2 regions of the Streptomyces sp. bgisy100 genome follow, and region 2 is predicted to be linked to the other one. Evidence: riboswitches for the same ligand, from Rfam matches in the RefSeq annotation. Region 2 holds a riboswitch; the other holds the start of a gene.
The links. Region 2 has a riboswitch for thiamine pyrophosphate ahead of thiO (glycine oxidase ThiO). Riboswitches for the same ligand answer to the same signal wherever they lie in the genome.
Positions count from the first base shown of each region.

Region 1: linked by a shared signal. The riboswitch ahead of AC3EQ1_RS12265 (thiamine ABC transporter substrate-binding protein) and the one ahead of thiO (glycine oxidase ThiO) in region 2 are both predicted to bind thiamine pyrophosphate.

Region 1 is NZ_JBYITE010000013.1:131,320-138,973, reverse strand. It holds gene AC3EQ1_RS12285 (hypothetical protein) at 1-242, shown strand, start outside; gene AC3EQ1_RS12280 (LOG family protein) at 267-1,403, shown strand; gene AC3EQ1_RS12275 (ABC transporter ATP-binding protein) at 1,462-2,502, opposite strand; gene AC3EQ1_RS12270 (ABC transporter permease) at 2,503-4,269, opposite strand; gene AC3EQ1_RS12265 (thiamine ABC transporter substrate-binding protein) at 4,245-5,270, opposite strand; TPP riboswitch at 5,476-5,582, opposite strand; gene rlmN (dual-specificity RNA methyltransferase RlmN) at 5,641-6,747, opposite strand; gene AC3EQ1_RS12255 (bestrophin-like domain) at 7,225-7,654, shown strand, end outside.
Region 2 is NZ_JBYITE010000080.1:10,838-18,491, forward strand. It holds gene AC3EQ1_RS30215 (deoxyribonuclease IV) at 66-971, opposite strand; gene pknB (Stk1 family PASTA domain-containing Ser/Thr kinase) at 1,074-3,011, opposite strand; gene AC3EQ1_RS30225 (SRPBCC domain-containing protein) at 3,129-3,584, opposite strand; gene AC3EQ1_RS30230 (thiazole synthase) at 3,721-4,566, opposite strand; gene thiS (sulfur carrier protein ThiS) at 4,569-4,769, opposite strand; gene thiO (glycine oxidase ThiO) at 4,766-6,067, opposite strand; TPP riboswitch at 6,065-6,177, opposite strand; gene AC3EQ1_RS30245 (NAD(P)/FAD-dependent oxidoreductase) at 6,467-7,633, shown strand.

The DNA of each region.
Region 1 (7,654 bases), on a different contig from region 2:
TCGGCCCGCTCACCGGGATGGGCGCGGCGCTCGTGCTGGCCTGTGTCACGGCGACCGTGCTGACCGCGGCCCTGGAGACCAAGGGCGCCCGTACCGACACCACCGGGGCGCTGCGGCGGCTCGGTGTCCCGGCGGGCACGCTGCGCCGGGCGGCGGCGCTCCGCGGCGCGGTGACGGTGGCCGTGCTGGCCCCGCTCACCTGGCTCGTCGCCGAGCTCGCCGCACTGCCCCTCACGCGCTGAACCCGCTCCCCTACGATGACCGGCGTGCATCCGATATCAGCCGCCGCAGGCCGCGCCGACGACCGTGAGATCGAATCCCTGGCCGAGTTCGACGAGGTGGTGGCGGCCGGTTCGCTGCGCGGCCACCGCATCCAGTCCGTCGACCTGACGGGCCGTACGGAACGGCTCCTCGCCACCCGGAGCGCCGGGGCGGTGTTCCTCGGCTGCGCGATGGCGGAGGAGGCCGCGGCCAAGGTCCGGGCGGAGGGCGCGATGGTCTTCCCGCCGGTGCCGGAGCTGCCGTTCGACCCGTACCGGGGCACGCTCTACACCCCCGACGAGCTGTTCCGGGGCCTGGACGGCGCGGGGTACGCGGCCACCCCGGACGCCCGCGCGTACGCCTGGTTCGGGCAGACCCGGGCCGACGGCGACATCATGGGCTCGATGCTGCGCGCCGTCCACGACGACGCGGTCTCCGACGCGCTCGACGAGCTCCTCGCCGGGCGACGGGTGGTGGGGGTCATGGGCGGCCACGCCATGGCGCGCGGCACGGAGGCCTTCGCGGGCGCCGCCCGGCTGGGCCGCGCACTCGCCGATGCCGGTTTCACCGTCGCCACCGGGGGCGGCCCGGGCGCGATGGAGGCGGCGAACCTCGGCGCGTACGCCGTCCGCTTCACCGACGCCATGCTGGACGAGGCGCTCGAACTGCTCGGCAAGACCCCCTCGTTCGACCCCTCGGTGGGGGACTGGGCGCAGGCGGCATTCGAAGTGCGCGGCCGGTGGCCGGGCGGCGGGCCGTCGGTGGGGGTGCCGACCTGGTTCTACGGTCACGAGCCGCCGAACGCGTTCGCCTCGGACATCGCCAAGTACTTCTCCAACGCGACCCGGGAGGACGGTCTGCTGGCCCGGTGCACCGCGGGCGTCGTCTTCCTGCCGGGCGCGGCCGGCACCGTGCAGGAGATCTTCGACAACGCGACACCCAACTACTACGAGTCGCGGGGCGAGCCGACACCGATGGTGCTGGTCGACCGGGACCACTGGACGCGCCGCTTCCCCACCTGGCCGCTGCTCCAAGCGCTGGCGGAGGAGCGTTCCATGGCCTCCCGGATCGCCCTGGTGGACTCGGTGGAGGAGGCCCCTCAGGCGCTGCGGCGGCTCGGCGCGGCGGCCTCTGAGGGCTGAACACGGCCTGCGCGACGGCCGGCCCCGGGCAGCCGGGCCCCCGCCCCGCGACGTTCCGTCAGCCGCCGGGCAGGAGCACCACCTCGGAGGCGGTGAAGGCGACGCCCACCTCCGTGCCCGGCTCCGGCGCGTCCCGCAGGGCGCAGGCCGCTTCCAGACGCGGGCCGCGCGCGGGCTCCAGCAGGAGCGTCACATGGGTGCCCCGGAAGGTCCGGGCCGCCACCGTGCAGGGCAGGCCGTCCGCCGCCGGGGTGAGCCGCACCCCGGCGGGGCGGACCAGCAGCCGGCAGTCGCCGGGCGCGCTGCCGGCCGGCACCGGCACCGTGCCCCAGGGGGTGTCGGCCGTCCCGCCGTCCACGGTCGCGGTGACCACGTTCTCGAAGCCCAGGAACCGGGCCACGAACTCCGAGGCGGGCCGCTGCCAGACCTCCAGCGGCGTCCCGGTCTGCGCGATCCGCCCGTCCCGCATCACCACCACCCGGTCGGCCAGCGCGAACGCCTCCGCCTGGTCATGGGTGACCGCGAGCACCGTGGTGCCCAGCCGGCGGAACAGCTCGCGCAGCTCCACGACCAGCCGTTCCCGCAGGCTGCGGTCGAGCTGGCCCAGCGGCTCGTCGAGCATCAGCAGATCCGGCCGCGGGGCGAGGGCCCGGGCGAGGGCGACGCGCTGCTGCTCGCCGCCGGACAGCGCGGTGACGGCCCGTCGCTGGGCGCCGGGGAGGCCCACCAGGTCGAGCAGTTCGGCGACGGTGCGCTCCTGTTCGGCCCGGTCCGCCCCGCGCATCCGGAGGCCGAAGGTGACGTTGCCGCCCACGTCGCGCTGCGGGAAGAGCTGGTGGTCCTGGAACATCAGGCCCACCCCGCGCCGGTGCGCCGGCGCCGCGGTGCGGTCGCGCCCGGCGAGGAACACCGTGCCGGCGTCGGCCGGCTGGAGCCCGGCCACCACCCGCAGCAGGGTGGACTTGCCGCTGCCGCTCGGCCCCAGCACGCACACCGACTCGTGCTCGGCGACCTCCAGGTCCACCCCGTCCAGCGCGGTGCGGTCGCCGAAGCGGACACTCACCCCGTCCAGGCGCAGCATCGGGTGCGGCGACACCATCTAGAACTCTCCCGAACGGTCGATGCGGATACGTTCCAGCGCCAGCAGCGCGGTCGCGCACACCACCATGAGGACGGTGCTGAGCGCCATCGCCTGCCCGTAGTTGAGCTCCCCCGCGCGGCCGAGAAAGCGGGCGACCGCCACCGGCAGGGTGGGGTTGTCGGGGCGGGCGATGAAGACCGTCGCGCCGAACTCCCCGAGGGACACGGCGAAGGCGAAGCCCGCCGCCACCAGCAGCGCGCGCCGCACCATCGGCAGGTCCACCTCACGCCAGGCCCGCAGCGGGGAGGCACCGAGCACGGCCGCGGCCTCCCGCAGCCGGACGTCGACCGCCCGCAGGACCGGCAGCATGGTGCGGACCACGAACGGCACCCCGACCAGCGCCTGGGCGAGCGGCACCAGCAGCCACGAGGTCCGCAGGTCCAGCGGCGGCTCGTCCAGGGCGATCAGGAAGCCGAAGCCGACGGTCACCGCCGAGGTGCCCAGCGGCAGCATCAGCAGCGCGTCGAACCCGCGGATCAGCCGGCCGCCGCTCCGCGGTCGGGCCGGCCGCCGCCGGAACGGGCGGCCGGCGGTGCCCGGAGCCCCCGCGCGGGTGAGCGCGGCGGCCGCGAGCCCGCCCACCACCAGGGCGATCCCGGTCGCCGCCAGGGCGTACTGCAAGGAGTTCAGGACCGCCTGGAGCGGGGCGACGGCGAAGGTCCCGCCACTGGCGGCCGACGACTGCAGCGCGCGGTAGAAGGTCAGCCCGTACCCGTCGGGCCCGGCGAGGGACCGCTCCACCAGGACGCCCAGCGGCAGCACGAGGAGCAGCCCGATGACCGCGACCACCGCCCAGAGCAGCGCCCACTGCCCCGTCCCGCGGGGGCGCCGGGCCGTGGTCGCAGCGTCGACCAGCCGCAGCGCGGACTCCCGGCGCCGCACCGTCCAGGCGTGCACCGCGAGGATCCCGCCCACGGCGGCGAACTGCACCAGGGTCAGCACGGCGGCGGTCGGCAGGTCCAGCAGCTGCGCGGTCTGCCGGTAGATCTCCACTTCGAGGGTGGCGTAGCGCGGGCCGCCCAGGATCTGGACCGCGCCGAAGGAGGTGAAGGTGAAGAGGAAGACCATCAGCGCCGCGGCGGCCACCGACGGGGCCAGCGCGGGCAGGGTGACCCGGCGCCAGGCCGCGAACCGGCTCGCGCCGAGGACCCGGGCCGCCTCCTCCTGGCGGGGGTCGAGCTGGGCCCAGAGACCGCCCACGGTGCGGACGACCACGGCGTAGTTGAAGAAGACATGGGCCAGCAGGATCGCCCAGACCGTGGTGTCCAGCCGGACGCCCCACAGCGCTTCCAGCATGCCGCCGCGGCCCAGCAGGGCGAGGAAGGCCGATCCGGCCACGACGGTCGGCAGCACGAACGGCACGGCCACGACCGCCCGCAGCAGCTGCTTGCCGGGGAAGTCGAACCGGGCGAAGACGTACGCGCCGGGCAGCGCGACCGCCAGGGTCAGCGCGGTCGAGGCCGCCGCCTGCCACCCGGTGAACCAGAGCACGTCCAGCACGTCCGGGTCGGTCAGGACCTCCCCGATCCGTCCGGTCCGCCACTGACCGCCCTCCCGGAGCCCGCGGCCGACGATGGCCACCACCGGGTAGGCGAAGAAGAGCGCGAAGAACGCGAGCGGGACGGCCATCAGGCCGAACCGCACCGCGCCCCCGGGGGCCGGCCGCCGCGCGCCGCGCCGGCCGGCTCCCCGGGGTCCGGCTACTTCAGAACGAGCGAGGACCACTGCTCGACCCACTGCTCACGGTGCCGGGCGATCTTCTGCGGGGCCAGGGTGGCCGGGTCGTCGATCTTCGCGCCGTACCGGGTGAAGATCCCGGGCACCTTCGCGTCCCGCAGCGCCGGGCTGACGAACATCCGCAGCGGCACGTCCTCCTGGAAACGCTTGCTCAGCAGGAAGTCGAGCAGGGCCTTGCCGCCCTTCTCGTTCTTCGCGCCGTTCAGCAGCCCGGCGAACTCGATCTGCCGGAAGCAGGTGCCGGTCGCGACGCCGGTGGGGGCCTGCTTCGGCTGCGGCTTCACGCCCACGGTCTCGGCGGGCGGGCTGGAGGCGTAGGAGACGACGAGCGGCTTGTCGCCCTTCCGGCCGGCGGCCGAGCCGGAGAACCGGTCGTTGTAGGCCTGCTCCCAGCCGTCGACCACCTCGACGCCGTTGGCCTTGAGCTTCTTCCAGTAGCCCTGCCAGCCGGAATCCCCGTACTCGGCGGCCGTGCCGAGCAGGAAGCCGAGGCCGGGCGAGGAGGTGGCGGCGTTCTCGGTGACGAGCAGGTTCTTGTACCGCGGCTCGGTCAGGTCCTGAAACGTCTTCGGCGGCGCCAGCTTCTTGTCGGCGAAGTACTTCCGGTCGTAGTTGACGCAGATCTCGCCGGAGTCGACGGGGGTGACCCGGTGCTGCCCGGCGTCGAGCTGCAACTTCCGGTCCACCCCGGACAGGCCCTTGGCCTCGTACGGCGTGAACAGGTCGTGGTCGAGCGCGCGCGACAGCAGGGTGTTGTCCACCCCGAAGAAGACGTCCCCGCGCGGGTTGCCCCGGGAGAGGATCTCCTGGTTGACGGCGGCACCGGCGTCGCCGCCGGGCAGCAGCTTCACCGTGTAGCCGCTCTGCTTCTCGAACTGCTTCAGGACGGCCGGCGAGACGTTGAACGAGTCGTGGGTGACCAGCGTGACCGTCTTCGACCCGCCGCCGTTCCCGGAGTCCCCTCCGCCACAGGCGGCCAGGGCGGGTATGCCGACCGCCGCGGCGAGGACGGCCGCGGCGACCCGTGACGCGGTGGCTCCGCCGGTGGTGACTCTTCCGGTGGTGCTTCTGCTGGTGGTGCTCACTGAGTTCCTCCTGGCTGCGTTCCCCGGAACCGTCGGCTCCGGACTCCCGCCCAGGAAGAGACGCGGCCCCGCCCGGTGCCGCGGAGTGCGGCCGGGCGGGGCGCAACAGCTTGAGTGATGACCGAACTCCCTACGCCGGAATGACCCGGTTCAGGTTCGAGGGTCTGCGGCTCGGTGCCGCACTCTCAGCGCTGTGGCGCTCCCCTGTCGGAATATGCATGTATTCGAACACACCCTAGCAACCGGCCCGGATCCTCCTCGGGCCGGTTGCCGGTCAGCGCTCGGAGGCGGCCAGCTGCCCGCAGGCCCCGTCGATCTCCTGGCCGCGGGTGTCGCGGACGGTCACCGGCACACCGTGGGCCTCCAGCGCGGCGACGAACGCCTTCTCGTCCTCCGGCCGGGACGCGGTCCACTTGGAACCGGGTGTCGGGTTGAGCGGGATGAGGTTGACGTGCACCCGGTTGCCCTTGAGCAGCCGCCCGAGCAGGTCGGCCCGCCAGGCCTGATCGTTGATGTCCCTGATCAGCGCGTACTCGATGGAGATCCGGCGGCCGGACTTCTCCGCGTACTCCCACGCCGCGTCGAGCACCTCGCGCACCTTCCAGCGGGTGTTCACCGGCACCAGGGTGTCGCGCAGCTCGTCGTCCGGCGCGTGCAGGGAGACCGCGAGCCGGCACTTGAAGCCCTCGTCGGCGAACCGCAGCATGGCCGGCACCAGGCCGACCGTGGAGACGGTGATGCCCCGCTGGGAGAGGCCCAGGCCGTCGGGCTCGGGGTCGGTGAGCCGGCGGATGGCGCCGACGACCCGGTTGTAGTTGGCCAGCGGCTCGCCCATGCCCATGAAGACGATGTTCGACAGCCGGGCGGGGCCTCCGGGGATCTCACCGTCCCGCAGCGCCCGCATCCCGTCGACGATCTGGTGCACGATCTCGGCGGTGGACAGATTGCGGTCCAGACCGGCCTGCCCGGTGGCGCAGAACGGGCAGTTCATCCCGCAGCCCGCCTGCGAGGAGATGCACATGGTCACCCGGTCCGGGTAACGCATCAGCACGGACTCCACCAGCGTCCCGTCGAAGAGCTTCCACAGCGTCTTGCGGGTGGTGTCGTTGTCGCAGGAGACGTGCCGCATCACGGACATCAGCTCGGGCAGCAGCTCGGCCGCCAGCTTCTCGCGGGCCGCGGCCGGGATGTCGGTCCAGTCGGCCGGGTCGTGGGCGTACCGCGCGAAGTAGTGGCGCGACACCTGACCGGCGCGGAACGGCTTCTCCCCGATGGCGGCCACGGCCTCGCGGCGCTCGGCGGGGCTGAGGTCGGCGAGGTGCCGCGGGGGCTTCTTGGCTCCGCGCGGCACGGCAAAGGTGAGTTCTCCGGGTGCAGGCATAACGGCTCCAGTGTGGCAGATCAACTACGGCGCCCCGGGCCGGAGCGGTGGAAGGCCGTCACCGGCGGTTGTCCGCCGCCACCGTTCGCCGACCTCGCACAGCCCGGAGACGGCCCAGGGGGCCGGCCGCAGGATCGACCTCACGGCCGGAAGGCCGCGCTCGGCAGGCGACTGAAACGGTTCGTGGTGCAGGCGGCGTCCAGCATTGGGCCACTGGCACGTGTCGCAACCCTGGGCGGACGAAGAGCGGCGTCCGGCGCGGTGCATCCCCTGGCGGCCGAATGCCCTCGCACCGGGCCGCACTGGGCTGTTCGGCCAACGAACCGAGGTGCCGTGCCGGGCGTCGCGCGCATCGGAGGTCTTCGAACTGTGATCATGGAGCAGTCGTTGGCGGTGATCGACGAGGAGCTCCCGGGCGCGAGGGGGCCGATATGTCCCGTCGCAGGACGCTCGTGGGAACGCGCCGGAGGTGATGGAGTGAACTGGTTGACCTCGCTGCCGGCGGCGGCGCTGGTTGTGGGCTGGCTCTTCATCGCCCTACTGCTCGCGGCCGTGGCCCGGGTCAGCGTGCGGGCGCTCGTGCCGGCCGGGGAGCAGGACCGGGTGCCGCAGATCGCCACGCCCCTGATGCCGACACTCGGCGCCGCTTTCGCGATCTTTGCGGCACTCTCGCTGGCCAGCGAGGCCGGCTATCTGCGCGCGGCGGAGGGATTGGTGAGCAGTGAGGCGGCCGCAGCCTCCCGCCTGGCATGGGCGGCGACGAGTCCACGAGTCCGGTCGGAGCCGATCCATGCGGCACTGGAGAACTACCTGCAGACCACGCGTGACAGGGAGTGGGAAGGTGCGGCAGCGGCGTCCAGTGACGACCCGCCCACTGCTCGAACGATCGCCCGGCTGGAGCAGGACG
Region 2 (7,654 bases):
TCCGGTCCGGTCGACGGAGCCCCGGCCCCCGGCCCGGTCCGGGCCCGGTCGGCCCCGGCATGCGGTCAGACCGGGGAGCCCACCCCGCGGAGCTCCTTGAGCCGCGCCACGTCGGCCGCGTGGCCCGCCGTGCCGCCCGGCGTCTCGATCACCAGCGGCACGCCCTCGGTCGCCGGGTGGGTGAACAGCTCACCGAACGGGTCCGCCCCGATGTGACCCGCGCCGATGTTCTCGTGCCGGTCCTTGTGCGCGCCCACCACGTCCTTGGAGTCATTGGCGTGGATCAGCCCGAGCCGGCCCGCGCCGACGGTGTCCACCAACGCGTCGAGCAGCAGCTTCATCCCGCCCGGTGCGGCCATGTCGTGGCCGGCCGCGAACGCGTGGCAGGTGTCCAGGCAGACGCCGAGCCGGGGGTGCCGGTCCAGCGCCTCGAAGTACGGCCCGAGGTCCTCGGCCAGCGAGCACAGCGACGCCCCCTGGCCCGCGGTCGGCTCGAGGAGCAGCGCCGGGTCGTCGTCGTGGGTCAGCTCCTCCAGCAGCGGCAGCATCCGCTCCCGGACCTGGGCGAGCGCCGCCGAGCGGGGCCGGCCGCCGGTCGCCGAGCCGGTGTGCACCACGACGCCGAGCGCGCCGATCTCCCGCCCCCGGCGCAGCGAGTGCCGCAGCGACTCCACCGACCGGTCCACGGTGGCCTCGGTGTGCGAACCGAAGTTGATCAGGTAGGGCGCGTGCACATAGGCCGGGAGCGAGCCCGCCGCGCAGCCCTCCCGGAACTGCTCGTCCTGCCGCGGGTTTCCGGCCGGGGTCGCCCAGCCGCGCGGGTTGGCGACGAAGACCTGCACGGCCTCGGCGCCGATCTCCCGGGCGTAGGAGAGGCCGACCGAGGCGAGGCCCCCGGCGACCGGCACATGGCCGCCGACCGGATTGCGGAGGCCGGAAGGACTGCTGGGGCGCGGATGCGGGCTGTTCACCGGACCAGGGTCGCACGCCGCGGAACCGCCTCCGTACGCCCGGCGGCCGGGCGCAACGTATAAGGGCGGGCCCGCGGGCCCGCCCTCATACGTTGCTGTGGTTCAGCGCACCCGGATCGTGACGGAACTGCCCTTCGGGGCCTCCTCGCCCGCGTCGACGGACTGGTCGAAGACGGTGTCCCCGAAGAAGAACTTGGAGACGTCCACGGTGAATCCCTCCGCCTCCAGCTTGGCCTTCGCCTCGTCGGTGCTCAGGCCCTCGACGTCCGGAACCTCGACCATCTGCTGGCCCTTGGAGAACGTGAGCGTGACGGTGTCGCCCTCCGCCAGCTCGGTCTCCCCGGCGGGGGACTGCGCGGCGACCGTGCCCTTGTCCTCCTCGGAGAAGACCCGGCGGGGGGAGACCTTGACCTTCAGCCCGGCGTCGCGGAGTTCCTGCGTGGCGTCCGCGAGCTCGTAGCCGGTGACGTCCGGGGACTCGACCGGCTCGCCCCTGCTGACCGTGATGGCCACCGCGGAGTCCGGCCGCCGCTTGGTGCCCGCCGCCGGGTCGGTCCGGATCACCGAGTGCTGCGAGAGCGTGTCGCTGAACTCCTTGCGGACCGTCCCGGGAACCAGGCCCAGCTCCTTGAGCTGCCGCTTCGCCTTCGGCAGCGGAACGCCTTCCAGGTCGGGCACCTTCACCTCGTCGGGGCCCCGGGAGACGGTGATGGTCACCGTGCCGGTGTCCCGGATCCGGCTGCCCAGCTTCGGGGCGCTGCGGATGACCTTCCCGCGGTCCACGACGTCGCTGAAGCCCGTCCGCACCCGCACGTCCAGCCCGGCGTCGTGCAGCTTCTGCTCCGCCTTGGTCCGCGACAGCCCGAGCACCCCGGGCACCTGGGTGAACTGCCCCGCGGTGATGTACCAGACCCCGGCGCCGACGCCGAGCACCAGCAGCGCCGCGACCAGGGCGAGCACCCCGCGCCGCGGGCCCCGCCGGGGCGCCCGGCGGGACGACGGCCCGTCGGACGGCGGCGGCCCGGACGCCGGCAGGTCCAGCCGGCTGGTGCGGTTCAGCGCGTCCTCGCCCGCCGGACCGCCCTCGGCCGGCTGCACGCCCGCCAGGGTCCGGGGGATCACGCTCGTCCGGTCCTCGGAGCCGGTGTGCGGGTCCGCCAGGGCCTGCGGGGGAATGGCGTCGAGCTGTTCCTCGGTGAGCAGCGCCCGGAGCTCGCGGGCCTGCGCGAGCAGCGCGACGGCGTCGGCCGGGCGCTGCTCGGGGTCGCGCGCGGTCGCGGTGCCCACCAGGATGTCCAGCTCGGGGGCGAGCCCCGGCACCTGCCGCGACGGCGGTGCGATGTCCTCGTGCAGGTGCTGGTAGAGCACCTGGGCGGCGGTCCCGCCGTCGTGCGGCTTCCCGCCGGTGAGCATCTCGTACAGCACGATCCCGCAGGCGTAGACGTCCGCGCGGGTGTCGGCCGTGCCGTGCTCTATCTGCTCCGGCGCGAGATACGAGACGGTACCGAGCAGGGAGCCGGAGGAGGCGTTGGTCTGGGTGTCCACGGCCCGGACGAGCCCGAAGTCGGCCACCTTGACCCGGCCGTCGTCCCCGATGAGGACGTTCTCCGGCTTCATGTCGCGGTGGATCAGCCCGGCGCGGTGGGCGGCGCCGAGCGCGGCGAGCACCGGCTCCAGGACGTCCAGGGCGGCGCGGGGCTGCAGCGCGCCGCGCTCGCGGAGCACGTCGCGCAGCGTGCACCCGGCGACGTACTCCATGGCCAGATAGACGTAGGTGCCGTCCATGCCCTGGTCGAAGACGCCGACGACGTTCGGGTGGGCGAGCCGGGCGACGGACTTGGCCTCACGGATGAAGCGGTCGACGAACGCGGCGTCCGTGGCGAGGCCGGGGTGCATCACCTTGAGCGCCAGCACCCGGTCGAGACGGGTGTCCACGGCCCGGTAGACGGTGGCCATGCCACCGACGGCAATGCGCGCCTCGACCCGGTAACGTCCGTCGAGCACGTGCCCGACCAGCGGGTCCTGCAGGGTCGTATCCACGACAGTGCAGTCTACGAGCCATGACCGGCAGGTCTGTCCCATCCGCGGGGTCCGGCGGACCTCTGCAGCACAACGGTGACAGCCGGCCGGCGCACCCGACCCGGCCCGGCCGGTGGATCATGCGTGCGAGGCGGCGGCGAGTGCCGCGAGCTCCTCGAGCGCCGTGGCCCAGGTCATGGCCGCGTACTCGGCGTGCCGGGCCTGCTCGGCCGCGGGCACGTCCAGCGCGGTGACCCCGGTCTCGTTGACCGTGACCCGGGTGCCCGTGCCCTCGGGTGTGAGATCGAACTCGATCAGGGTGGAGCCGCCCCGGCCCGGTGGCACGTCGGGGCGCAGGGCCATCCGGAAGCTGACCCGGTAGGGGGCCTCGACCATCTCCACCCGGCCGTGGAACTCCCCCTGGTCGTCCCAGCGGAACCGGAGGGCACCGCCCGGCCGCAGGTCCAGCTCGGCGCCGCCGAACGCGTACCAGGACCGGATGTGCTCGGCCGTGGTGAGCACCCGCCACACGCGGTCGGCCGGGGCCGGGACGTACACCTCGCGCTCGACGCGGTCGGGGACCTCATGCGCCACGGGGACCACCTCCGGTTCCACGCTACGGCCTCCGGGGCCGGGGCCGCCGGAGCGGCTCGCGCCGGTCACCGGGGTGCCGGAGGCCGGTCGCGGCCGGCCGGCCGGGCGTTCCGGCCGCTGCGGGGCGGGCCGGTGGCTACCCGAAGGCGGGCCGTTCGGGGTCCAGGTCCGCCAGGCCCTCCGCCGGCGAGGACGCCTCCGCGAAGTGCCGGCGCGGGATCCGGCCCGCGCGGTGGGCCAGCCGTCCCGCTTCGACCGCGTGCCGCATCGCCCCGGCCATCAGGACCGGCTCCTGGGCGCGGGTCACCGCCGAGGCCAGCATCACCGCCGCACAGCCCAGCTCCATGGCCAGCGCCGCGTCCGAGGCGGTGCCCGCGCCCGCGTCCAGGATCACCGGCACCCGCGCCCGCTCGGTGATCAGCCGGAAGTTGTGCGGGTTGCGGATGCCGAGCCCGGAGCCGATGGGCGAGCCCAGGGGCATGATCGCGGCACAGCCGACGTCCTCCAGCCTGCGGGCGAGGACCGGGTCGTCGTTGGTGTACGGGAGCACGGTGAAGCCATCGTCGACGAGCACCTCGGCGGCGTCCAGCAGCTCGACCGGGTCGGGCAGCAGCGTCCGCTCGTCCGCCACCACCTCCAGCTTGATCCAGTCGGTGCCCAGGGCCTCCCGGGCGAGCCGCGCGGTCAGCACCGCCTCGCCCGCGGTGAAGCACCCCGCGGTGTTGGGCAGGACGCGGATGCCGAGCCGGTCGAGCACGGACAGCACCGAGCCCTGGACCGTCGGGTCCAGCCGGCGCATCGCGACGGTCGTCAGCTCGGTGCCGGAGGCGGTGAGCGAACGTTCCAGCACGTCCAGGCTGGGGGCGCCGCCGGTGCCCATGATCAGCCGGGAGCCGAAGGTGGTGCCGGCGAGGGTGAACGGATCGGCCGTGGCCGTCTCCGGCGGAGCGGGGGTGTCGGTCGGAGCGGTGGTATCGGTCATGGTCAGCCTCCCTGGACCGCGGTCAGGATCTCGACGCGGTCGCCGTCGCCGAGCGCGGTGGCGGGCCACTGGCCCCGCGGCACCACGGCCTCGTTGAGCGCGGCGGCGACACCCGCCGGCGCGGTGGTGAGCGTCGCGACGATCCGGTCGAGCGTGGTGCCCTCCGGGACCTCGCGGGGTTCGCCGTTGACGGAGACGGTCATGCGGGCTGCTCCTGCCGTACGGGGGCGTCGGTTGCGTCGGAGGCCGGGGCCGCGGGGCCGCCGGGGGTGAAGCGCAGCGGGCTGAACGGACGGGTTTCGGGCGGGAGTTCACCGGTGCACAGCACCTCCGCCAGGGCGTCGCCGGTGACCGGTGCGAGCAGCACGCCGTGGCGGAAGTGCCCGGTCGCCAGGTGCAGTCCGGGCAGGGCGGTGGGACCCAGCAGCGGTGCGTTGTCCGGCGAACCGGGGCGCAGCCCGGCCCGGGTCTCCACCAGCGGGAGTTCGGTGATGCCGGGCACCAGCTCATGGGCGTCCCGCAGCAGTTCGTACACCCCGCCCGCGGTGACCGTGGTGTCCCAGCCCAGCTCCTCGCTGGTGGCGCCGAGCACCAGCTCGCCGTTCTCCCGGGGCACCAGATAGACCTGCCCGCCGCGGACCACGGCCCGTACGGTCCGGGAGAGGAACGGCGCGTACGCCCCGGGCACCCGCAGCCGCAGCACCTGGCCCTTGACCGGGCGGACCGGCGGCACGACGGCCTCGGGGACCCCGGCGAGCCGGCCGCTGTGGCTGCCGCCGGCCAGGACGACCTGACCGGCGGCCAGTTCGGTGCCGTCCTCCAGTACGGCCCCCACGGCCCGGTCCCGGACCACCCGCAGCTCCCGGGCCCATCCGCGGTGCAGCACCACACCGGCCCGCTCGCAGGCCGTGACCAGCGCCGCGGCCAGCCGCCGGGGATCGGTCTGGTGGTCGCCGTCCACTCGGAGCCCCCCGCGCACGCCCGGCGCGAGCATCGGCTCCAGGCGTCGGCACTCGCGCCCGGTCAGCCACTGCGAGTCCAGCCCGCAGCGGGTCTGGAGGGCGTGCAGTTCGCGCAGATGGGCCCGGTCGTCGGCGTCCAGCGCGACCGCCAGGGTGCCGCAGGCGCGGTAGCCGATGTCCTGGCCGCTCGCCTCCACGAGCTCCGCTGCGAACTCCGGATAGCGCTCCGCGGAGGCGAGGTTGAGACCGAGCAGGGTCTCCTCGCCGTAGTGCAGTTCGGTGACGGCCGCCAGCATCCCGGCGGCGACCTGCGCGGCGCCCCCGCCGGGCGCCGGATCGGCGACCGCGGTGCGCAGACCCCGCTGTGCCGCCCGCCAGGCCGTGACGAGGCCGATGATGCCGCCCCCGACGACGAGGACGTCATGGCTGTACTGCGCGGTGGCGTGCCGGGCGGTCCCGCGCTGTGCGGTGACGGTGTGCGGCGCGGTCCCGGGCGCCGTGGTGTTCTTCTCGGGGGTGCCGTTCTCGGGCGCGTGCATGGGCGTCCAGCCCCTCCCTTCGCCGGCATGACCCGGATCAGGTTCGTACGGTCGGAGGCCGGTCAGCCTCCCTCTCAGCCCGGTCCGTCCGGGCTCCCGCGAGTGCTCTACGGCCGTCACCTTAACGTGCCGCCTTCCGGCCCATGAAGGGAGCGGCGGACCGGAACGGCCGCCCGCACCGGGCCCCGGGGCCGGGCCGCGGACGGCCGGCGGCGGGGACCGGCAGGTGGGCCCGGGGCCGGACGGGACCGGGCGCCTTCCCGCGCACGCCCCGCATGATGCTGTGTCAGAGATCTCGGTGCGCGGGACTGCGGCGGGCCCCCGCCGCGGACCTAGAGTGACCGTGTGAGTGAGGACAGGCAGCACACCGGGGACCGGGTCGTCATCGTCGGCGCGGGCATGGCGGGGGTACAGACCGCCGTCGCGCTGCGGGAACAGGGCTGGACCGGCGGTGTCGCGCTGCTCGGCGCCGAGCGGCACCAGCCGTACGACCGGCCACCGCTGTCCAAGGCCGTCCTGCTCGGCAAGGCCGACGGCTCGGCCTTCGAGATCGACTTCGCCGCCCTCGGCATCGAGCTGCTCCTCGGCCGCCGGGTCACCGCCGTGCGCCCCGGTGAGCACGTGGTGGAGACCGCGGCCGGGCCCGTGCCGTACGACCGGCTCGTCATCGCGACCGGCGCCGACCCCGTCACCCTCCCCGGCGGCGACGCGCCGGGTCTGCATCTGCTGCGCACCCTGGACGACGCCGAGGCGCTGCGCCCGGTGCTCGCGGCGCGGCAGGACGTCGTGGTGGTCGGCGCGGGCTGGATCGGCGCCGAGTTCGCGACCGCGGCACTGGAGGCGGGCTGCACGGTCACCGTCGTCGAGGCCGCGGAGCGCCCCCTCGCCGGGGCTCTGCCCGCCGAGGTCGCCGAGCCCATGCGGGCCTGGTACGAGGAGAGCGGCGCCCGGCTGATCACCGGGGCGCGCGTGGCGACGGTGGAGCCCGGCGCGGTACTGCTGGCGGACGGCACGCGGCTCCCCGCGGGCGCCGTGCTCGTCGGCATCGGAGCCCGCCCCGCGACCGGCTGGTTGGCCGGCTCGGGCATCGAGCTCTGCCCCGACGGCTCGGTCCGCGCCGACGACCGGCTGCGCAGCTCCGCCCCGGATGTGTACGCGGTCGGCGACTGCGCCTCCTTCCCCTCCGCCCGGTACGGGGAGCGGCTCCTCGTACACCACTGGGACAACGCCCTCCAGGGCCCCCGCACGGTGGCCGCCGACATCATCGGCGGAGCGGCCGAGGCGCAGGTCTACGACCCGGTGCCCTATTTCTGGTCCGAGCAGTTCGGCCGGTTCGTCCAGTACGCGGGGCACCACGCCGCCGCCGACACCACGGTCCGGCGCGGCGATCCGGCCGGCGCCTCCTGGTCGGTGTGCTGGCTGCGGGACGGCGTGCTGGTCGCGCTGCTCGCGGTGGGCCGCCCGCGCGACCTCGCCCAGGGCCGCAAGCTCATCGAGCGGGGCGCGCGGCTCGACCCGGAGCGGGCCGCGGACCCGGCGGTGCCGCTGAAGTCCGCCGTCCTCTGACGGGCCGGGCACACCGCGGCC